3 regions of the Hominibacterium faecale genome follow, and region 2 is predicted to be linked to each of the others. Evidence: riboswitches for the same ligand, from Rfam matches in the RefSeq annotation. Region 2 holds a riboswitch; each other region holds the start of a gene.
What was found. Region 2 has a riboswitch for molybdenum cofactor ahead of LG211_RS10255 (fibronectin type III domain-containing protein). Riboswitches for the same ligand answer to the same signal wherever they lie in the genome.
Positions count from the first base shown of each region.

Region 1: linked by a shared signal. The riboswitch ahead of LG211_RS13320 (ABC transporter substrate-binding protein) and the one ahead of LG211_RS10255 (fibronectin type III domain-containing protein) in region 2 are both predicted to bind molybdenum cofactor.
Region 3: linked by a shared signal. The riboswitch ahead of LG211_RS15930 (molybdopterin-dependent oxidoreductase) and the one ahead of LG211_RS10255 (fibronectin type III domain-containing protein) in region 2 are both predicted to bind molybdenum cofactor.

Region 1 covers NZ_JAJAGH010000009.1:57,561-65,560, forward strand. Annotated here, with positions in the region: gene LG211_RS13295 (sensor histidine kinase) at 1-861, shown strand, start outside; gene LG211_RS13300 (aldehyde dehydrogenase) at 863-2,233, opposite strand; gene mobB (molybdopterin-guanine dinucleotide biosynthesis protein B) at 2,230-2,874, opposite strand; gene LG211_RS13310 (ABC transporter ATP-binding protein) at 2,887-3,591, opposite strand; gene LG211_RS13315 (ABC transporter permease) at 3,602-4,297, opposite strand; gene LG211_RS13320 (ABC transporter substrate-binding protein) at 4,376-5,257, opposite strand; molybdenum cofactor riboswitch at 5,349-5,478, opposite strand; gene LG211_RS13325 (HesA/MoeB/ThiF family protein) at 5,630-6,319, opposite strand; gene LG211_RS13330 (NlpC/P60 family protein) at 6,316-7,641, opposite strand; gene LG211_RS13335 (C40 family peptidase) at 7,657-8,000, opposite strand, start outside.
Region 2 covers NZ_JAJAGH010000007.1:124,471-132,470, forward strand. Annotated here, with positions in the region: gene LG211_RS10240 (leucine-rich repeat protein) at 1-1,061, opposite strand, end outside; gene LG211_RS10245 (Ig-like domain-containing protein) at 1,116-4,040, opposite strand; gene LG211_RS10250 (Ig-like domain-containing protein) at 4,078-4,911, opposite strand; gene LG211_RS10255 (fibronectin type III domain-containing protein) at 5,034-6,548, opposite strand; molybdenum cofactor riboswitch at 6,726-6,846, opposite strand; gene LG211_RS10260 (sulfurtransferase TusA family protein) at 7,292-7,558, shown strand; gene LG211_RS10265 (LysR family transcriptional regulator) at 7,514-8,000, opposite strand, start outside.
Region 3 covers NZ_JAJAGH010000012.1:44,562-52,561, reverse strand. Annotated here, with positions in the region: gene LG211_RS15945 (nitronate monooxygenase) at 1-95, shown strand, start outside; gene LG211_RS15940 (PD-(D/E)XK nuclease family protein) at 121-3,426, shown strand; gene LG211_RS15935 (nitroreductase family protein) at 3,438-4,226, shown strand; molybdenum cofactor riboswitch at 4,404-4,526, shown strand; gene LG211_RS15930 (molybdopterin-dependent oxidoreductase) at 4,736-7,675, shown strand; gene LG211_RS15925 (pyridine nucleotide-disulfide oxidoreductase/dicluster-binding protein) at 7,857-8,000, shown strand, end outside.

The sequences.
Region 1 (8,000 bases), on a different contig from region 2:
ATCCTAGCCATCTACCTGGCCACCCGTATCACTACGCCGATCCGGAATATTACCAATTCAGCCGGAAAACTGGCTCAGGGACAATACGGCGTCGTTTTCAAAGGGGGCCACTATACGGAACTGAACAATCTGGCGGACACGCTGACCCGGGCTTCCATTGAACTGGAAAAGTCGACGATGCTCCAGAAGGATTTGATCGCCAACGTTTCCCACGATCTGCGGACTCCGCTGACCATGGTCAAGTCTTATGCGGAAATGATCCGCGATCTTTCCGGAGACAATCCCAAAAAAAGAAACGCCCACCTCCAGGTCATCATCGACGAGGCGGACAGGCTAAACCTTTTGGTAAACGACATGCTGACCTTATCGAGAATGCAGTCGGGCGCTATTGTCATCAAGAAAACCCATTTTAACATCAAGGAAGCAGTGGAAGGCATTCTGCTGTCCTACAAGCTTCTGATGGAGGAAGACGGCTATAACATTAATTTGGACTGCCGCGGCGACATTCTGGTGGATGCGGATCCGGAAAGGATGAAACAGGTATTCTCCAATCTGATCAACAACGCGCTCAAGTTCTGCGGAGAAGATAAAACCGTCAATGTAGTTATTAAAAAACGAGGCCGCCACGTACTATGCCAGGTGCAGGATCACGGAGTCGGTATCCCGGCGGAAGAACTGCCTCATATCTGGGAACGGTATTATAAAGCCAGCTCCAACATGGTCCGTTCCACCACCGGAACAGGTCTGGGTCTTTCCATCGTAAAGGAAATTCTTTCTCTGCACAAGGCCAATTACGGCGTTGACAGCACTCTGGGAGAAGGAACTTCCTTCTGGTTCGAATTGGATGTGGCCCTCAAATAACTTATTTGATAAACGCACGGACGATCTTTGTTTTCCACCGGGTATAAGGCGCATAGCGGAACGGGAGATCGATCCAGGTCTTTTTGTCCACCAGGCTTTTGTAATGGGTAAAGGTGTCGAATCCGGTCTTTCCGTGATAGGCGCCCATACCGCTTTCTCCCACGCCGCCAAAGCCCATGCTGGTGGAAGCTAAGTGAATAATCGTATCATTGATGCATCCGCCCCCAAAGGCAATTTCCTCAGTCAGTTTTTCTTTAACCGACTTGTTCTGTGTAAATACATAGAGCGCCAGTGGGGTCGGATGCTTTTCGATCATCTTTATGGCCTCTTCGATATCGTCGAATTCTAAAACCGGCAGCACCGGTCCGAAAATTTCTTCCTGCATGACCGGACTTTCCATGGTCACATCCGTCAGCACAGTGGGCTCCATCCTCCGGCAATCATCGTATTTGCCGCCGATCCGGGCCGTCTGTCCCTGGATCAATCCGATCAGCCGCTGAAAATGTTTTTCATTGATGATATTGCCATAATCCGAATTGGCGAGGGGCACGGTGCCGAATTGGATGCGGATAGCTTTTTCTATATGGGCCAGGAGCTCATCTTTCACGTTTCGCTGCACCAGAAGATAATCCGGCGCCACACAGGTCTGACCCAAATTGAGAAACTTGCCAAAGACGATCCGCTTGGCAGCCAGCGGCAGGTTTGCCGTCTCGTCCACCACACAAGGGCTCTTTCCTCCCAGCTCCAGCGAAACAGGCGTCAAATGCCTGGCCGCCTTTTCCATAACCAGCCTTCCCACCGTTTTGCCGCCGGTGAAAAATATGTAGTCGAATTTTTGCTCCAACAGCAGGCTGTTAGCTTCCCGGCCGCCTTCCACCACTGTAACCAATTGGGGCGAAAAGGTCTTTTCCACCAGCCTGGCCATGATTCTGCTGGTATGGGCAGATGCGTTACCGGGCTTTAAAATGGCCGTATTTCCCGCTGCCAGGGCATCCACAAGGGGCGCCATGGTCAAGAGGAAAGGATAATTCCAGGGGCTCATGATCAGAACGGTTCCATAAGGGCAGGGCTTGACATAGCTTTTCGAGTGAAACTGTACCAGCGGAGTTTTTACCCGTTTTTCCTTTGCCAGCCCTTTCAAGTGCTTTTGCATGTATGAGATTTCCTCTAGAACCATTCCCACTTCGCTCATGTAGCCTTCGGGAGCGCTCTTCCCCAGGTCCTGTTTCAGTGCTTCCAAGATCTCGTATTCCATACTGCGAATCTTATTCTTGAGTGACTCCAGTGCTGATTCGCGGGCAGCGATGCTCCTGGTGGCTCCTGTTTTAAAATATGCCTTCTGGCAGTCCAAAATTTCTTTTATATCTCTCATCCTTTCACCCGGATTGCAATCTCTTTTCCTTCTTCATAGCCATCCAACGCTTTCACCGCACCAATAACCACGTTTTTCAGCGTATTCTTAACAAATGGCACCATAGGAATTTCTACTCCGTCGATAGTCAGAATTACATCTGCCTCCTGTTTTTGTTCTTCAGTAGCTTTCTCGATTAAATCAGCCATTTTCTCTACCTCCTCTAAACAATTAATCACCGGAAGCCGGCCGTAATGGTCCAGTTTTCCGGAAATGATCCCCGATACAGCGATCACTTGATCGGTCATGCGTTTTGCCAGATCCTCCTCGGTCGCTCCGGTCAAAATGGCCGGGCAGTCTGCGCCGCTGTCGCCCTCCAGGATGATAAAATCCTCTTTATAATATTTCAGGACAGCGTCAATGTCCATCCTGCGCGACAGCAGGATGTCCGTCTCCTTCTCTCCCAGCGCAGTTACCCGCTGGGCCCCTGCCTGGGTGTGCTTATAGGTATCCGTCCCCGGATGATCCATGGCAAACTTCTCATAGTGAATATCCTTTACCGTTCCCACGCTGTATCCCCGCCTGCGCAGTTCTTTAATGATCTGCGTAACCGTGGTCGTTTTCCCTGTTTTTGAAAACCCTTTTACCATAATGACTCGCATCGCTATCGCTCCTTAAATCAGCAGTTCTCCTGCTATAAATTTTCTGGTCAATTCCTCCTTGGGATTTGCCAGTATCTGATCAGCCCTGCCCGTTTCGATCAGCTGCCCGCTTTTGAGGAACAAACATCGGTCGCAGGTCCTTTTGGCCTGAGCCAGGTTGTGGGTGACCAATACAACGGTAGTTTTCTCTTCCTCGTTGATTTTTATCAGCATCTTTTCGATTTCTGCCGTGGTGGAAGGGTCGATATTTGCTGTTGGCTCATCCAGCAGCAGCAGTCTGGGGTGAAAGGACAGCGCTCTGGCTAAAGCAACTTTTTGGGTTTCTCCCCCCGACAGCTTCCAAGCCTTTTTCTTTCTCATGCCGGTTAAATCCAGCTCCTGGCAGAGCTGGGCGACTCTTTCCTCAATTTCATCTTCACCCCATCCCCGCAGCTTCAGCGGGTAGGCAATATTTTTTTCTACGGTGGTCGTAATCAAATAAGGGGTCTGGAAGACCTGAGTAATTTCATTCTTTGGAATCTGGTTTTTTCCATCGTAATAGATCCGGCCCCCGTCAGCCCGGTCCAGTCCTCCGATCAGGTTGAGCAGCGTGCTCTTTCCGGCTCCGTTAGGCCCGATGACCCCGGTCCTGCTGCCGCTGACAATGGCTCCTGCTTTCAGATCCAGCACTTTTTTTCCTTCATATGCCCGTGTCAGCTCTTCAAATCTCAGTTCCAAGCCGCACCTCCTATCTGCTTTCCCGTTCCTGAAAATTATACAATACAGCGTTTACCAAAAATGAAAGGGTCAGCAGGATAATGCCCACGGCTATGGCGCGGTCATAGTATCCCATGCCTTTCAATTCTGAAATATAGGTGGTCATAACCCGGGTCTGTCCTTTGATATTGCCGCCGACAATCATAACGGCTCCCACTTCGGAGATGGCCCTGCCAAATCCGGTAACGACAGCTGTGGTAATGCCCACGCGCATCTCGTAAATGAGCAGTTTCATCCGGTCCAGCCGTTCCGCTCCCAGGGTCATACCCAGGCGGTTTACTACAGGCGCCTTTTCCTTTACCAAATTGTAAGTCAGGCCGATGATGATGGGCGTCACAAGGCAGATTTGAGCGATAATCATCGCCGTCACCGTATAATTCAGCTGCAAACTTCCCAGCGGTCCTCTCCGCATCAGAATCAGAAATACCGTCAATCCCGCGATGACAGGGGGCAGGCTCATAAAGGTGTAAATTAATCTGACTACGACGCCTTTGCCTCTGAATTGGTGCGTTCCCAGGAGAATACCCAGAGGTATGCCAGCGCAAGTGGAAAACACCACAGAAAAGCAAGAAACGTAGAGAGATAGCCCTACGATTTCAAAAATTTCCCCGTCGCCGGCAAAGATCAGTTTAAAGGCTTCGATAATTCCATGTCCAATTGCATCCATAAATGATCCTTTCTCAAATCAGTCCTATTATATCAAAAAAGGACAGGATTGTCTCCCGTCCTTTGCTTATCAAATCCGTTATTTTGCGTTGGGAACGAACAGAGCCTGTCCATATTCTTCCACTCCGTATTCACCGATCAGCTTCTGTGTTGCTTCTGAAACGATCCAGTTCTGGAATGCTTTCGCACCCTCAGCGTTGATGTTTTCATTCTTTTCAGGATTTACACAGATAACGCCGTACTGGTTGTTGAGCACGCCGCTTGGGTCTTTTTCGCTGACGATCTTCAGCTGGGTATTTTTGCCCACGTTGAGCCAGGTTGCTCGATCGGAAAGGGTGTAGCCCACCATTTCATCGGTCATGGTGATTACATCGCCCATTCCAGCCGCAGCTTCGATATACCAGTCGCCTTTCGGTTCAATCTTTGCCTTTTCCCAAATAGAAAGTTCTTTCTTGTGGGTACCGGAGTCATCTGCCCTGGATACGAACTTTTTTTTCTGGTCCTTAATGGTTGTGAAAGCCTTAATTGCGTCTTCTTTTGCGTTCTTTTCGATAGCCGCCGGATCATCCTTTGGTCCCAGTACAACAAAGTCATTGTACATAACGTCCAGTCTTCCGTCTTTGTCCGCATGGCCGCCTTCCACATATTCCTTTTCAGCAGCAGGTGAGTGTACGAGCAGTACGTCTGCTTCGCCCTTTTCGCCCATTGCCATGGCTTCGCCGGATCCTACGGATACAACGTCAACTTTGTAGCCGCTTTCCTTCTCGAATTCAGGCAGAATCGAATCTAAAAGTCCGCTGTCCTTGGTGCTGGTGGTGGTTGCCAAAATCAGCTTGGGATTGGCCGGTTCCTTGGCCGCTTCTTTGTCGTCTCCGCTGCCGCATGCACTCAGCATAGCTGCTGTGGAAAATACCATCATCAGCGCCAGCACGCATGCAAACACTCTCTTCTTACTTCTCATTTTTTCTCCTCCTCAGTAACAAAAATAATTTACCCAAAAAACAGAACAAAAAACCTTTCATTGCATTGAAATGAAAGGTTATATTCTGTATTTTGACATACATCGTATTCCTTTCCACACTGGGAGGCCGGAGAGTTTCCTCTAGGACCCTGAACGGTCAAGTGCCATGCGCCTTTTGCTGCGGACGGTTAGGCTGTATTGACTCGGAACATTTTCTATTCAGTTGTAAGGATCATTTTGGGCAATGATCCGGCCCGCTGCGTCATCTCAGCAGCCATTGGTATTTTCGCATGAAATCAACCCGTCTGTCAAGACAAATTACCATAAAACTATCATAATTCCCCTTAGATTCAAACATCTTCCACATTCAGATCAGAATCGAATCACTTCATATTCCTGATTGAGCAGATCGATGGTCAGCAGACGATTGCGCAAAATCTGTGGTTTTCCAAGGAGCACCTTTACGGTCTCCGCCACTTGGACCGCTGCTACCATTGCAGGCGTGAAGCTTGGGTTTCCAGTTTCCTGCTCGGCACCTTTATTAGAACCAGCAGGGTAGATTTTATCAAAGAGGTCGTCCCCCGGCATGATCACCGCGGCCTGCCCATGCCAGCCGGCGATGGCACCGTGAACCAACGGGAGCTTTTGCTCCCGGCATCCTTGTTCCAAAAGACGTCTGGCCTTTATATTATCCAAAGCATCGACAACGGCATCATAACGATCCGTTATAATGCCGTCCACATTGTTCTCGTCAATATAATGACACAAAGGATGGATCTGCACCTCTGAGTTGACCATTTTAATCCTCTCCTGAGCTTCCAGGGCTTTGTAGCGTCCAAGTGTCCTTTCTGTAGAGAGAAGCTGCCTGTTCAAATTGCTGGCTGAAAAAACGTCTCCGTCCACGGCTGTAATTTGACCCACTCCCAGTCTGGCCAGACCCTCGATTACATGGCCTCCCAAGCCGCCGCAGCCAGCTACCAAAACCCAAGAGTTTCGCAGTTTCTCGTTTTCTGCCAGTGAAATTGTACCGATATTTCTCTCGTATCTATCAGCAGTCATCATTCAATGATCCTTCTTACGGCTAGAATTGGTTTATAAGTCGCCTTGCTGATTTTAATCCCGTCCGTAGGATTGCTGGCGTGGACGATCTGACCGCCTCCCATATAAAGCGCTACGTGGCCGTCATAACAGATAATATCACCTGGTTTTGCCTCGCTGTAGGATACCCCTCTTCCGCAGGAGCGCTGAGCGCTGGAGGAATGGGGAAGCTTGATGCCGAATTTGGCATACACACTCATGGTAAAACCGGAACAATCGGTGCCGTTTGTCAGGCTGGAACCACCGTACACATACGGGTTGCCGACAAACTGCAAGGCATAATCCACGACTGCCTGTCCTTTATTGGTCGTAACCGGGGGTTTGGTTTCCTTATCCGGAGGAGTGGTTGGCTCCTTCTCGGGTTTTGCTGTGCTCGTCTCTTTTTCCGTATTCGCGGTCGGTTTTTCCGTTGTCTGCTTGGACGGTTTGGTATTGTCCACAGACGGCTTTATCGCTTCAGTCGCAGGCTGAGTGGCTTTGCTTGGCTCTTTTGCCGCAGCCGCTGTTGCCGGCTGGGGCGCTTTCTGTTCAGGCTGCTGCTGCGGTTCTGTCGTTGGTTCTTCCGCAGGCTTAGGCTGCTCCGTATCTGGGGCCTTAGCCGTTTCCTTTTCTTTTGCCGCTGTCAAGGTTCCGTCTTCTTTTACGGAATCATTGCCTTTGGCGACTACCATTGCTACAGGCTGGCGCGTTACTTTTTCCGATATCACCTTTTCTGACAGTGTACTGCCATTGACCCGGACCACCTGGCTGGTAATCAGCTTGCCGCCTTCCTGTCCTTGGGCTACAATTTTCTTCTGCCCTTTATCCAGGTTATCATCGATTCGGTATTCCGTCTGATATGCAATCGTTTCTGTTCGCGAAACTTGATCCACCGTCGTTACCGCTACCATCGGATTACCAGACGCAGCCGCCGTATAGATTTGCTCAACCGCGTCCTGCGCCTCCACAACGTTCACTTTCTCGTCGCTGCGTTTCAGCGCCTTTTTCTCCACGGTTATCTCCGGAGAAAGGCTAGTCTCTCCTTCCTTGGTATTGGCGGTGCTGTATTTTTGTTTGATGCCGTCGATGACCGCCTGTCCTTCTTTTTGACTGGCAACAATGAACGTTTCCTGATCGCCTATTTTTACTGCCCATGGTTCCTGTATTCTGGCCCCATTATCCGTAATAGCGTAAGGTTTTGTCATCTGAAGATAGATACAGACTGCAAGAATTAGAAGCACTAGACTCAAACCTGCTGCTGCAATCTTCAGCATCTTTCCTCTATTTTTTGAAATTGCTGCTCTCATAATCCCCTGCCTTTGTTACTCGATAATTCTTCTTACAGTAATGATGTTTTTATAAGTTGCGCTGCTGACCTTAATTCCGGTGCTCGGCGTACTGGCATGAACGATCTTGCCATTTCCGATATAGATGGCTACATGTCCCGCATAGCAGATAATATCGCCTGGTTTTGCTTCGCTGTAAGGTACTTCCTTGCCGCAGGATCGTTGCGCACTGGATGAATGAGGAAGTGAAACGCCGAATTTGGCGTACACGCTCATAGTGAAACCGGAACAGTCGGTTCCGTTGGTCAAACTGGTTCCGCCGTATACATACGGATTGCCCACAAACTGCAGAGCATAATTAACCACTTCTTTACCAGAGC
Region 2 (8,000 bases):
CTGGCTGACCAGACATATTTTCTGTAATCACCCTCGCTGCCGGGATTCGCGGTAACGGAAGTCTTTGCTGTTCCGTAATTTCCTACTGACAGCTTGGAAGGAACGCCTATGATGTCATTTACCGTGGCCTCTACTACCCTCACCGCCTGCAGCGCATCGATAGCGTCACTGAGCTTTTGGGCCATTTCCTCTTTCTGAGCCGATGTAGCATTTTCATCATTGCGAAGTTCCTTTGCCTCATCTAATTGAGCTTTCAATTTCTCTTTCAGTGTTCCATCGCGGTATTCCCCCGCCTGCATTCCTATTACCGCAGATTCATACAGTTCTTCTGCGACGGTGATCGCTTTATCCAAAGTGTATTTTCCCTTGACTTTGAATTGAAACGCTACGGGGACGCCCAAAACTTTTTCTACATTATTGCCGCAAGTTTCTGCGCCAAATTCCAAAATGTAGTCGCCTGATTCCAGCGTCTTTTCCGTATAGAGGGTTATCCTGCCGGAACCGTCTCCATTGGAAGCATTGCCATAGGTCTTGTTATCGTCAACAAAGAGATTTCCTTTTTTATAATTGATGATCGGCTCCTTGTTTTTCGCCCAGTCCTTCCCCGTATAGGAGTCGCCCGGTTCCAGAGAATAAATGTTGACCTGAGTCTTTTTATCCGGGCTCATCCCTGAATACTGGCTCGGATCCGGGTTTAAATTGTACTTCGTAAAGTTCCAGTTTCCCGCTTCTCCAATCTGGTTCATTCCCGCTGTCATGCAAAGCGCGAATTCAATTCGGCCCGCGGTGCCGTCAAGGGTTTCGTTAATTTGATTTAAGAAATAGCCGCCGGAATTGTCCGTAGTGTGAAGCACCGTTATATCCGATGGTTCTACCAGCTTCATGTTGTTGTAATCTTTAATGCCCTGTCCTGTCTGCAGTGTCCCCTGCAGACCCTGAAAACCATATTCGCTTTCTGCATGAACCTCTGGCAATGGGATCAAAGTAAGCAGCAGCAGCGCTGCTGTGATCCATGCGATCATTCTTTTATTTAATTTTTCCGTCGTATATTGGCTCATCATATTCTTCCGTAACTACCGCAAGTATACTGCTTTACAGCATACTTGCGATGTCTTTTATTTTGCTTTAACCCTTTGTATTTTCGTATACTTACTGTAAACTTTTTTGCCATCTACCACGCGGTACGCACGCAGCTTATAAAAGTAGGCTTTTCCACCGCTGACTTGCTGGTCGGTAAAGCTTCTCTTTGCCGTTTGTCTCACCAGAATATAGCCGCCATTCTTCTTTGTACTTCTATAAATCTGATATTTATGCGCGCCTTTTACTTTTGTCCATTTAACTACAATGCCGTTCTTCTTTGCTTTCAAGGTCATCTTTGATACGGCAAGGGCTGCTTTTGCACCCGCAGGTTTGGATATCTTGCTGTAGACTTTTCTGCCATCCACATTACGGTAAGCTTTTACTTTATAATAGTAGGTTTTTCCGGTCTTGACTTTTTTGTCAGTAAAGGATTTGTTTTTTCCTCCTTTTACAACGGCTAACTTTTTATACGCTCCATTTTTCTTAGAAGCTTTATAAATCACATATCCGCTGGCGCCGGGAATTTGTTGGTAAGATACCGTTGCTTTGTTATAGGAGGCCTGCGCCTTAACCTTTTTGATAGGCTTTAAGGCTGGCTTTGCCGCAGAAGTATTGGAATCAGCACTGTAATATTTAACGCCATTGACTTCCGTATAAGTTCTGACTTTATAATATTTCGTTTTGCCAGTCTTCAAACCCTTATCGAGATAGCTGAAAGCTTTGGTCTCCGTTAATTTTCCATACTTGCCGTTTTTGGATGCCGCTCCGTAGACTGCATATCCGGCCGCACCGTTTACCTTTTCCCAGCTAATCTTGGCAGAGTTATAAGCGGCTGCGGCAGCTTTGATCTTTGCCGGGGCGACTTGAACAGGATCCACAGTGACCTTGCAGGAGGAGGACAGCCCGTTCTTGTTAACTGCAGTAATGATAGCTGTACCCGCTTTGACTCCCGTAACGTTTCCGCTGTTATCGACCTTTGCCACCGAATGATCCGTTGAGCTCCATGTTAATTCTGTGTCATCCGCGTCTTTTGGCATAAAGGATGCCTTTAATTCCAATGTGCCGTTGACTGGGATGTTTGCAGAAGGTTTGTTGAGGGATATGGCTGTTGCTTTGGTAAACTTTTTGGTTTTGAAGTAAAAACTAACGTCTTTTTCAATATAATTAAATAATTTGAACCCTTGTCCAAAGTTAAGCACATACTCGGTATCATAGTTAAGCCGCTTCTGATCAATTGAAAAGCTTACGCTTGTTGGGTTTTTTTTCGCATTGGTTTCTGTGGACTTTAAGATCAGCCCTCCATCTTTAAATGAAGCAATCTTTTTGCTCCTATCTTTTGTATATAACGCGATATGATTCAGCATCCATTTTTCTACATAATCCTCTGGTTTTACGCCGCCGTCTCCCTTGCTGCTTCTTACTGTGAATTTAAAGTCCGCACTTTTCTTATCAAGTAAGCTGTTTATGTAGTTTTCATACTCAAATCCGTTGGACGGATTGGTAGACATATTGAAGCCTTCCATCTCCAAGGTGGTACCTGCCATGCCTTGCGGGCTGTAATCTTTGCGAACGCCGGTTTCTACTGGCTGCAGCGATGGAACATTTACGGTCACCTTGCATTTAGCCTTTTCTGTAAATATCATGGTCCCAGAACCGCCTCCAGCCCCTTTTCCTGATATTGCCTTTATCTCCGTCTGTCCATTACCTCTTGGTGTGATCCTGCCCTTTACATTGTCATTTGTCAGCATACTGGTTGCAGTAACGATGCCTGTATCATGGCTCTGCCATATGTCTGTATTATGCCCCTGAATATCATCCTTCGTACAATATCGTAATAAGACTGGTGTTGGCTCCGTCAGCTCCAAGCCTTTGGACGTATCAATATAATGCATCTTTGATGGATCCCAAGAAGCATCAAAGCCCTCATCAATTAAATACAATCCTGATTTAACAACAAGTACCAAACATTTGCCTTCAAACTTCGATCCATCTGTTTGCTTTACTGTGATTGTCGCCTTACCGTTCTTCTTAGCAACAATCTTTCCACTTTCAGTAACCGCAGCCACATCTCCATTATCAGATTCAAAGGTAACATCCTGCGGTTCTGATCCAGGCTGGATTTCTGCTTTTAACAGTGCTTCTTCTCCCGGCTCCATATAAAGATTCTGCGTTGATAACTTCATACCATTTAAAGTTTCCGCATCAATCGAGTACGACCAGCTCATATACTCATCCTCTATTGAGAGAGTAATTTGTGTTTTTCCTTCTCCGATTGCACATAAATCCCAATATGCCTGGTTAGGATCATCTCCATCAAATGACAGAACATTCTGTGCCGGGAGAACCTCTTCATTTGTAGATTGCACCACAGCATGTTCGCGAATGTATCCTGCAATTGTACCATCTATTTTGTCATAACCCGGCGTGCGTACCATAATCCTAAGCATTGTTGGGAACGAAGAGCTATAGTCATACTCTGTTTCAAGCCAACGATCACCATAGTCATTGACCATTGTTACCGTCAATAATGAATCGTCCAAATTCAATGGAACCAATTTAACATCTACAGCGGCTTTCTTTCCATTCAAATCGGTTGCTGTAACAACTGCTGTTTTTCCTACAGGTGCAAGTGTCGTTTTCAAACGTTTTTTCAGACCGTCGGACTCCACAGATACATTGTCTGTATCACATGTCCACTCCACCTCCCTGGAAATATCGTTTCCGTCAGCATCATACGCAGCTATTTCTTTTGATCCTGATAATGCATTGATTTCAAAGTACTGCTCTGGGGATTCCGCTTTTATTCCCTCTATTGTTATATATATGCCGCTTTCATCATTTAACGTCCCCCCTGCAAAAGAGAATACCGGCATGTAAGCACACGTTACAAAAACAACTATTACTAACCCTAGTATTTTTCTCATTTTCATATTAAATAAGGGAGGAATTGTGCTGATCAAATTCAGCGCAATTCCTCATCTCCTTCCAAATATCAGCTTATTTTGTCGTAAACTGAAACTTTACAGGTACGCCCAAATTCCTATCTGTGTTATTCCCACATACCTGTTCTCCAAACTTAAGTACATATGATTTCCCCGCAGTCAGCCCTTTTGCTGAAATGGTAATCTTCTTAGCTGCCGCATCATAACTTTCAAAAGTCACAGAAGTTCCTGCAACAACAGCTCCTCTTGGATTGACTACCTGGATGTATGGAAGGCTGTTTTCTTTAAATTTTGATTCTTGGAAATTGTTCATTCCCGCACTCATTGTAAATGTAAATTGGCAACTTCCATTATCAACCGTCATTTGATCGTTAATCTTATTTGTATATCCTGCAGTGGTTAGGGTTCCGCCAGTAATATTCGATGGCGCCGTCATCAACATGGTATTTCCGCCAGTTCCCTGGTATCCATATGTGGTTGACTCCTCTACGGTCACCGTAATGCTGTCGGTTGCCAGGATTGTACCCGTACAATCGCCGCTAGGTCCTGTTCCTGTTCCTCCTGGGGCCTCACCTTCTCTCAGCGTTGCGGTTAGTGTTGTGGTTCCTTCTGCAACAGGCGTAATATTGCCTTTGTGAATACCGATTGTCGCAACACTTTTATTGCTGCTTGTCCAGTCAATATGCACAGTTGTCCCCGCTGGCTGCGTGATATCTGCAGCTGCCTGCGGATTCGTTCCGGTTAATATGGTCCCAGGATCTTGAATCGCTACATCATACCCAGCTACAACGGATTGGGCAAACGCCATCCCTGGCATCATTGCCATCACCATCATCAACGCCATTACGACGCTGACAATGATCCTCTTATTGCTTTTTGCAAGATTCATTTTTTCGTCCTCCTTTTTAAATGTAATAATAAGCTATATATAATTACTCTGCATCGCTGGATGCAAAGGAATTATCATTTGTTTAGTAGGCTAAATCGATGGGCCGGTTTACACCAAAACATTTATTTTACCTTTACTGTCCTCAATTGTGACGTCTTTCCGTATACCTTCTTACCGTCCACCACTTTATACGCGCGGACTTTGTAGTAATACCGCTTTCCTTTTTTGAGGCCCTTATCCGTATATTTGTTCTTTACTGTGATGCTTGCTTTTATATATTTGCCATTTTTGCTTGTGCTTCTATACAATACATATTTATCCGCACCTGAAACTTTACTCCACTTTGCCGCAGCTTTTCTTTTCCCTGCCTTTACTTTCAAGGCCGGTTTGGAAGGCACCGGCCTTATTGATTTCTTTGCAGAGTAGCTGCCATAAACTTTTTGTCCATTGACAAGCCGATAAGCCCTCACTTTATATGCGTACGTCTTTCCTGTTTTCAGATTTTTTCCGACATAGCTGCGGGCAGTTGTATGTTTTACAGGCTTGTATTTCTTCGATTTTGCGTTATATCGATAGACGGTATAACCATCGGCCTTTGCGGCTTTTGACCAGGTCAGCTTTACACGATTGTAGCTGGACGAAACTGCTTTTAATGATACTTTCGCAATTACGGGAGTTACTTCCACTGGACAGGAAGCCTTCAGATTTGTTCCATCCTTTGTTACTGCCGTAATTGTCGTTTTGCCTGCTTTCATCGCTTTGACTTCACCATTGGAATCAACTACGGCAACTGCTTTGTCTGCCGAAGTCCATGTTACTGCTTTTTCTTTTACATTTTCAGGCTTAATGGCGGCCTTTAATGTTTTAGTCTGGCCTTCTTTTAAGGTTACTTTACTTCCCAGGGAAATGCTCTGTGCAAAAGCATCTGTGGAAAAATGGAAAACAATCTTTTTATCCAGCAATGTCTGTACGCCCATGCCTGACTCAAGGACCAGTACATACTGTGTATTAGCAGCTAATGCGTTAGCAGGAATCTCCAAAAATACATCGAACCCTCTGAGCGGTCCGGAACCAGTTCCCCCGCCATTGGCCAGCCTCTGATGTTTCCAGCCCTTGTAAATCTGAGTACCTGTCAGGACAACCGTGCCGTCCGTCTTCTGAATGCTCATCTTGGGAATAATATTACTAGCCATAATTTGGTCATTGCACTTGGCAGTCTGTGAACCGCCCAGGAAAAATCCAAACTTAATGGGTTGGGTCGGATTTAAAGTTCCCTGAATATAGTTGTCCCAGTATGCGCTAACGGACGTGTCGGTCATAATCGAATAGTTATAGCCATAAGAATTCACATACGGATGGCTATCATCTGCCATACCGCCGTTCTCTTTTTCTATATCTGCCCCATTGAAAAAATACTGTTTTATATTCGTTGTACCATATTGTCCAATTCTGCTATCCTTAGAATTAACGGAAGCATCTATATAGTTTACGAACATGCCCTGGTTCTGTGATGTCTGGGATAGAGCCGTATTCCCTGCTGTGTTTGCGAACGCCATTCCCGGCACCATGACCATGACCATCATCAGGGCCGTTACTACACTGACAGTGATCCTCTTTTTGCCTTTTGCAAGATTCATTTTTCATCCTCCTCGTTCAATATACGAATAAGTTGATAGAACGCCTCACATCTCGAAATGCAAAAGAAGTATCACGCACTTCACTTTAACATTTTAAATCGATAAACTTGTTGCCACAAAAATAAGGAATGCATATAAAAAATAAAACTCTTTCCTAAAAAACGGGAAAGAGTGATTTACCTCTGATACATCATTCCTTTCCAAAACACGGGAGGCAGCACCGTTTCCAGTATTACCCATCGACGCTCAACCATAGGCCAAAGCCTTTAGGTTTTCACGTTCGGAACCATCAATATTTACTTTTATAATCCAAAATTTACTAGATTCAGTTACATTGTATTATAGCTCGTATCTTTTCGCAAGTTTTTTCTTACTTCTTCGATTTTTTTCTTCATTATGAGACATGATGTGCTTTCTTTATCCCTATTATACTACAGCAAACGACAAATTTCCGTTGTCTTACCAACATTTTCTAATCTTTTATAAAAAACGTGGAAATGACGGAATCAAAGATTCCTATTTCCACATGTCGCCCGTAAGGGGGCGACTCTTTGCAAGGTACTGTTGCCGGTAACGTAGTGCGGAAAAACATCCGCTGGCTGATCCCACTGTACACCGTTGGATCTGGAAATTCTTATCAGCCTATTTTTATTTACCAGCTCGCGAATACGTTTTACTTGGCATTTACTTTTGCTTATTTTTGTTCTATGATATATAGAATCTTTGTTAAAGGAGGCGTTTATATGAAGAAACTCGATTGTTTAGGCCAAATCTGCCCCATTCCTGTCATGCGGCTGCAAAACGAACTGTCGGTCATCGGGCAGGGTGAAGAGGTTATGCTCGTAACGGATCATAGTTGTACCTGCAAATCCGTTCAAGAATTCTGCAGGGCCAAAGAACTGGTCTGTTCATGCGAGGAGGTGATGAACGGTATCTGGGAAATCACCATCCGCAGCGCTCCCGAGTCAGCAAATCATCGAGTCAAGCATTCGTTCCAGATAGGCAAATAAATCTTTTATTTGTACATCTTCCTGTTGAGATTTTGGATTTTTGATTAAATAGTAACGAAACTTAAATTCAAACTCTTCTATTTCGATAATTTCCAACTGTTTGTTATACAATTCTTTCTTTATGGACGAATATGGGAGAAAAGCTGCCCCCATCCCATTGACTACCGACTGTTTTGCCGACTCAAAGGATTCAAATTGGCAGGTCACATTCATTTGCTGCCTGGAAACTCCTTTTTGAGCGAGATACCCATCCAGCTTCTGTTGGGTTCTGTGACTGCCGCTGATCATCATCATCGGTAGTTGTTGCAATTCATCCAAGTCCATTTTCTTTCGTTTGTGCGTTCTCGGAGTCATGACCAAATGCACTGGATCAGAGAACATAAAACGGCTATATAATTCTTTATTTGCAGGAGGCCCGACGATAAATCCAATATCACCCTGA
Region 3 (8,000 bases), on a different contig from region 2:
ACCTGGAAAACGGCCTCGTATTCTGCGGAAGCAAAGTGTACAAAGCGGATAAAATCGAAAGCGTGGCCGATATCTTTCAAGAATTCACACGGTGACATCATCCAAGGAGGAGAACGGTTAATGCTGCATATCTATTACGGCCGCGAACAGATCAACAAAGACAAATTCATATTCGATTCCATAAAAGGCAAAACCCTGCTGCTTGTACCGGACCAGTTTACCCTGCAAGCGGAACGGGATGCCTTTTTTTATCTGGGAGCACGGGGCCTGATGGACCTGGAAGTGGTGAGCATTTCCAGGCTGGGACTGAAGGTGCTGGCAGAAACCGGCGGCGGACGCACGGCCCTCATCGATAAGTACGGGCGCCACATGCTGCTGACCAAAATCCTCACTGAACGCAGAGAAGAATTGGAGATCTACCGGGGCCTGGAAAAAAAGCAGTCCTTCATCGAAATGGTCAACAACTTTATTTCCGAATTAAAGCAGTACGGAACCACGCCCCAGGAGCTGGAAGCCATTGCCCAGGGACTGGGGGAGGATACCTTTCTGAGGAAAAAGCTCAAGGACATCGGACTGGTCTTTGAAAGCTACGAGGCCTATATAAAAGGAAAGTATCTGGATACGGAAGACTATGTGAGCCTCTATGGGCAGAAGATCACAGACTCCAAGAAGATCGGCCAATCCTCCGTATGGGTTTATGGTTTTGATTCTTTTACACCCAAAAACACGGAAGTGATCGGGCAGCTGATGAGGACGGCCAGGGATGTGAATCTGGTGCTCACCTACGGAGAAGGAGGGCGGGACAGCGAGATCTTCGGCCTTCCCGGGACCATCATCTACAAATTCTGCAAAATGGCGGAGGAAGCTGGAATCCCGTGGGAAAAATCCCCCATCCCAAAGACCTATGCCATTGAAGATAAGGCGCCGTCAATCCTCCATTTGGAGCACGAGCTGTATGCCATACCGTCCAAAGCAGCGGGGGAGCACGATGGGATCACCCTCCTGCGGGCGGCCAATCTCTACAGCGAGGCAGAGTCAGCCGCAGCGGAAGTGCTTTCTTTAGTCCGGGATCAGGGGATGGAATACAAAGATATCATTCTCATCTGCAATGACATGGAAACCAGAGGCGCCATTGTCAAGCGCATCTTTGCCCAGTACGGCATGGAGCTGTTTTTGGATAAAAAACAGAGCATCCTCCATAACCCGGCCTCGGTGTTCATTCTGTCCCTTTTGGACATCAGCAGCAAAGGGTACCGAAGCGAGGATGTGTTCCGGCTGCTGAAAACCGGACTGACGGATCTCGGCTGGGATGAAATCGAGGAGCTGGAAAACTACGCCAGGAAATTCCGCATCCGGGGAAGCAAGTGGAAAAAACCGTTTACCAGAGGCGCAGGAGAATACGGACAGGAAGCCCTTTCCCGGCTGGAGGATTCCCGCATCCGGTTCGTATCGCTGATCGAAACCTTTTCTGAGAAATTCAAACAAGGCTCTACGGTAAAGGAGCGGGTGAGCGCGCTGTATACCTATCTGGCTGAGGACTGCGGCCTGCCGGGAAAACTGGAAGGGATGATTGGAAAACAGGAAGAGCAGGGATTTCTCACAGCCGCGGAGGAAACCGCCCAAGTGTGGGGGCTGGTGATGGATGTATTGGACCAGTTCGTGGAAATCGTGGGCGAGGAAACCATTTTGGCCGGCAGCTTCGGTGATATTTTTAAGGCCGGGCTGGAATCCATCGAGGTGGGCCTGCTGCCGCCTTCGGCTGACGGTTTGATCATGGGAACCATGCAGCGGACTAGGAGCGGACATGTGAAGGCGATGCTGATTCTGGGAGCCAATGAAGGCTTGCTGCCTGCATCGGCGCCTGCGGACAGCATTCTAAGCGAGGACGAAAAACATTATCTGGCCCAGCAGGAAATCGAAATCTGCAAAGTGGATGAGATCCGCCTCCAGGAAGAAAAACTGGCCATCTATAAGAATCTGGCCAGGCCCAAGACACGGCTGTGGATCAGCTATTCGGCCTCGGACGGCGACGGCCGGGAACTGAAACCCTCTCCCATATTTAACAAGCTGCAGAGCATCTATCCGGGGCTTGAGGTGGAAACCGACCTGGTGAGCAGAGGAAAGCCCCTGGAGCTTTTGCAGGCGGAAAAGGCGGCTGTGGAGCATTTGACCGGGGCCCTGCGGCGGACCATGGACAGCGGCGAGCTGGATCCCCAGTGGCAGTCGGCCATCGCCTGGTACCGGGAAAACCGAAATCTGGCTCAGCTGGAAGAAGGACTCTTTTTCACCAATGAGCAGGAGCATATATCAGGAGATTTCGTGGAAGCCCTTTATAAAAAGGAGGTGCCCCAGGAAATGACGGTCAGCCCGTCCCGGCTGGAACAATACAGTCGCTGCCCCTTTGCTCATTTTGTGGGATATGGCCTGCGGCCCCAGGAGCAGCGAATCTATGAAATGGGCGGCCGGGAGATCGGCGATCTGTATCACACCTGCCTGATGGAGATCTCCAGGTGGCTGACCGATGACGGCATCCCGGTGAACGATCCCGCATCCCGCTGGATGACTGTGTCAAAAGAGGAATGCGATAAAAAGATCGGGAGCATCCTTTCGCGGGAGGCGCTTTTGTACCGGGAGGGCATGCTCTCCTCCGGCAGTGAAGAGGCCTATCGAACCAAGCGGCTCCATGAGATTTGCAGTGAAATCAGCTGGGTTCTCATCGACCATGTAAGGCGGGGCAGCATCCGAACCATTGCCTTTGAACAGGCATTCGGCAGAGGAAGGAGCATCCCGCCGGTGATAGTAGAAACCAGCCAGGGAGACGTCTTTATTGAAGGTAAGATCGACCGGGTAGATCTGTTGGATGACGGCCGGGTCAAGGTCATCGATTACAAGACGGGTAATGAAACCTTCCGTGTCCATGAAGCAGAAAAGGGATTTCGCCTCCAGCTGATGCTTTATTTAAAAGCCGCCCAGCAAAAAGAGCGGGAGCCTGCCGGCGTGTTCTACTTTCTCATCAGCGAACCATCTGTGAGCGCAGATGCGATCAAACCCGAGGAGCTTGGGGAGAAGGTGGAGCAGGAAGCAAAGAAAGCGTGCAAGATGGACGGGGTCATGGTGGATGATCCCCAGGTGATCCGGGACATTGCCGGAGATTTTTCCGGGTATTCGGACGTGGTTCCCATTCGCCAGACACAGAAGGGCTTTTCCGGGACCGGGGCCGGAAAACTGCTGGATGAGGAAACCTTTTTACAGCTGCAGGAAAAGGTGGATGAGACAGTGAGCGAGCTGTGCCAGGAGCTGCTTTCGGGGAACATCGCCGTAAAGCCGAAAAAATCCGGTCAGGTGAGCGCCTGCACCTATTGTAAGTACAAGGGCATCTGCCAGTTTGACCTGGCCTTTGAAGGATGCAGATATGAGATTATTTAAATGGAGGTTGAATGATGATAAAATTTGATATGGAAAAGTGTGTTGAATGCCTGAAATGTGTATCCGTATGCCCCTTTACCGTGCTGGGGGAAAAGGATGGAAGGCCCCAGCTGAGAGAGGGAAAGGCTTGTCTCAAATGTATGCACTGCGCGGCTGCATGTCCCCAAAACGCCATTTGCTGGGATGACAAACCGGCTGTACTTGACCGAACTTTGCCCGCACTTTCCCAGGGCTTTGCCGAAGACTTGGATAACCACATCCTGACCAGAAGATCCTATCGCCATTTCAAGCAGACGCCGCCCGACCGGGAGCTGGTGCGCCACGCATTGGAAATGGCAGCCTGGGCGCCCAGCGCCAAAAACCAGCATCCGGCCAAGTGGATGGTCATCGATTCCAAAGAGGTGATTGAAAAAATGATGGGGTACATATTGGACTATGTGAAAGAAACGGGAACATCTCCGGAAATCGCCAGCGAATATGAAGAGGGCAACAATGTGGTTATGGGAACAGCGCCCATACTGATTCTGTGCTATGGAAGAAATAACGCCATTAATTCGCCGGCCGATACGGCCATCGCCATGACCACTGCCGAACTGGTCCTTCAAGCTAGAGGCATCGGAACCTGCTGGGCCGGCTATTTGACAAGAATGTGCAACGCGATCCCCCAGATCCGGGAACTTCTGCCGCCGCTGCCGGACAACAACAGCTTTTACGGCGCTTTTATGGCTGGCTATCCCCAGCAGGAAGAATACTTCCATATCCCGGAACGGTTAAAACGGGAAGACATAAAATGGGTATAAAGTAGTAGAAAAAACTTTCTCAAAACAAATATCCAATTTACAATAAATGAGATTAATTCTCAAGGATTTTAAAATTAGCAACTTGATTTGCAGTAAAATCGCAAAATAGTACAAAAATAATGGTTTCTCCTGTTGACATACAGGAGAACAAACTGATAAAATGTTGTCAATGTAACAGATAAGATAGAGATCCGAGTCCCGAATTCCTTCGCTGCGGAACGCATGGAATCGGGACCAATGGGTTCACTGCGGAAACGCGTGGGCCTCCCGTGTTTGGAAAGGATGGATGATCTGGCAGCCAGGCCGAAACCGTCAGCTTTGCGGCAGTCGTTTATATGCAGCAGCCGAGCTGATTGGAATGTAGGGTTTCTTTAGCTGCGCAGTACATATGTTTTGAGGAGCAGATCGCAACCTAGACCTTTCCGCACAAATGAGCGGAGGGTCTTTATTTTTTCAGATTGTTACCAAGTTAAAACAAGTTTTATTGGAAAAATCGGAGGCAAGCTATTATGAATTTGAAGAAAATGACCCTGAACATCAACGGCGCGGACCGTATGTTCATCTGCGATCCCGAAAAGGACACGCTGGCATCCGTACTGCGTCGTCTGGGCCTGACTGGAACGAAAGTAGGCTGCGGTACCGGCGTATGCGGAGCATGCTCTGTTATTCTGGACGGAAAAGTAATCCGTTCCTGTACCAGAAAGATCAAGAATGTTAAAGAATACAGTTCCGTTATGACGATCGAAGGAATCGGAACAGTACTGAACCCGCATCCGCTCCAGTATGCATGGGTACATCTCGGAGCCGTACAGTGCGGATTCTGCGTACCTGGATTTATTGTATCTGCTTATCAGCTGCTACTGGACAATCCAAACCCGACAAGAGAAGATGTTCGTGATTGGTTCCAGAAACATAGAAATGTCTGCAGATGCACTGGTTACAAGCAGATTGTGGACGCTGTTATGGAAGCGGCTGCGATTATGCGCGGAGAAAAGACATTTGACGATATTACTTATGACTGGTCAAAGGATGTAGGCGATTTCTACGGCAAACCGCTCATCAGACCCAATGCCATGCCTAAGGCCTGCGGTGTATGCGACTACGGTGATGATGTAGAACTGCACATGCCGGAAGAAACACTCAAGGTTGAACTGGTTCAGCCAAGAAAGTACAGCCACGCGAAGATTATCAACATCGATTGCAGCGAAGCGGAAAAAATGCCTGGCGTAGTAAAGATTGTTACTGCTGAAGATGTAAAAGGTGCAAACAGACTGATGACCTATGCTTTCTCAGAAAGAACGGTTGAAATGCAGCAGGCGCATCACGTTTTGGCTGAAGATGAAATCCTTTATTATGGTGATGTTGTTGCGCTGGTATGCGCAGACACAAGAGCGCATGCAAAAGCCGCGGCAGACGCAGTAAAGGTTGAACTTGAGCCGCTGCCTGAATATATGAATTATCTGGAAGCTGTTACTCCGGACGCTGAGAAAATCCATGACTGGATGCCGGATACATACGGTAAAAACATTTACTCCGAGCTTCCTGTACTCAAGGGCGATCATGAGAAGGTTCCGGAAATCATCGGCGATGCTGCATACTCGGTAGAGGGTTCCTTCTATTCATCCAGAGAGCCGCATATGTCCATCGAAGGTGATGTTATGCAGGCATACTATGATGAAGATGACAACCTTTGCATCCACTGCAAGACGATGACCTTATACTTTGACAGAGATGAAATCGCAGAAGCGATCGGAGTTCCGGTTGAAAAACTGAGAGTTATCGAAAATCCGACCGGAGGATCTTTCGGATGGGCTATGAGTGCTCACACTTATTCCATGGTCGGCATGGCTGCCAAGGTTACCGGCATGCCTTGCTCACTGTCGATGGATTACGGTCAGTTCATGGCAGTATCCGGCAAACGTTCTCCGGCTTACTTCAACGCCAAGCTTGCCTGCGATAAGGACGGCATGTTCGTTGCCGGCGAATTTGACGCAGGACTGGACCATGGTCCGTTCTTAGAACTGGGTGACGACAAACTGACTAAGATTTCAAGATTTATGTTCTACCCGTATTACATGCCCAATGTGGTAGGTCTCTCAAGAGTAGCTGCTACAAACCACTCCTTCGGTACTGCATATAGAGGATACGGTGCTCCGCAGGCATTTACATGCTCCGAAGCGCTGGTGGACATGCTGGCTGAAAAAGCGGGAATCGATCCGTTTGAAATCAGATATAAGAATATCGCAAGACCGGGACAGGACAATCTGAACCAGTATCCGTTCCTCCATTATCCAATGGAAGAAATGATGGATAAATTAAAACCGATGTATGAGGAAGCTGTTGCAAAGGCGAAAGCTGAATCAACAGACGAAATCAAGAAGGGTGTCGGTATCGCCTGGGGCGGATATAACGTAGGCCTGGGTGCGGTTGACGAAGCCCATGTTGCCATCGAGCTGATGCCTGGAGACAGACCGAAGTTCAGAAAATACGATACATGGCAGGATCAGGGACAGGGCGGCGACCAGGGTTCCCTCATTTGTACGCTGGAAGCTCTCAAGCCTTACTTCCCGGACGTTACACCGGATGACATCAAGCTGATCCAGACAGACAGCAAATACTGTCCGAACACCGGTGAGTCTGCAGGTTCCAGATCCCATTATGCCAACGGTAAAGCAAGTATCGTAGCTGCTAAGAATATCGCAGATGCAATGAGAAAGCCCGACGGTACTTACAGAACTTATGACGAAATGGTTGCAGAAGGAATTCCGACAAGATACGACGGAGACTGGGCTACAGCTGACGAATACGATTGCTTCTACGACCTTGACCCGAACGATGGAAGCGGTAACCCGACTTACACATATACATATGCGCTGTTCCTGGCAGAGGTTGATGTAGAAACCGCGACAGGAAAGACAACATGTACAGGTATGACCTGCATTTACTGGATCGGTAAACCTGGTAACATACAGGCTGTTGAAGGTCAGGTTAACGGTGGTATTTCCCACGCCATTGGATTCGCTCTCAGCGAAAACTACGATGACCTTAAGAAACATGCCAACATGCTTGGCGCGGGTGTGCCTTACATCAAGGATGTTCCGGATAAGCTTGTATCGGTTGATGTGGGCGGTACTGACCCAAGAGGTCCTTTCGGTTCATCCGGAGCCTCCGAAGCATTCCAGTCATCCGATCACATGGCTGTAATCAATGCCATTAATAATGCGGTAGGCGTAAGAGTGCATGAGCTCCCGGCAACACCGGACAAGATCAAAGCCGGAATGGAGGCTCTTGCTAAGGGAGAACCAAACCCCAACGCACCTGAGCCATACTTCCTGGGATCGGATCTTTACGATGCCATCGAGGAAATCAAAAATAATCCGCTTACTCCTTCAAAACCTGAAAACCTGGAATTCGGTTCACTTGGTAAGGAAGGCGTTCAGTGGAAATAAGGCTACGGTAATCTGAAAACCAAATATTCAACTGCGGAGCGTGCGTGATTTGCACGCTCCGTTCTATAATTTGTCAAAATCTGAGAAGGCGGGCCGCAGGCAGAGTTTTATGGTATAATGTTTTTGCTCAGAGGCTTGGCTAAGATAAGATCGGGCCTATATAAGCTTTAAGGAGAAAAAAATGCAAAATTATTATAAACAATTTGAGACATGCAGAGAGCGGGATATTCCCGCGTGTGCCGATGCATGTCCGTTCAAACTGGATATTCTTACCGTCCAGGATAAAATTGCAACGGGGCGTTTTAATGCAGCCTATAAATCAATT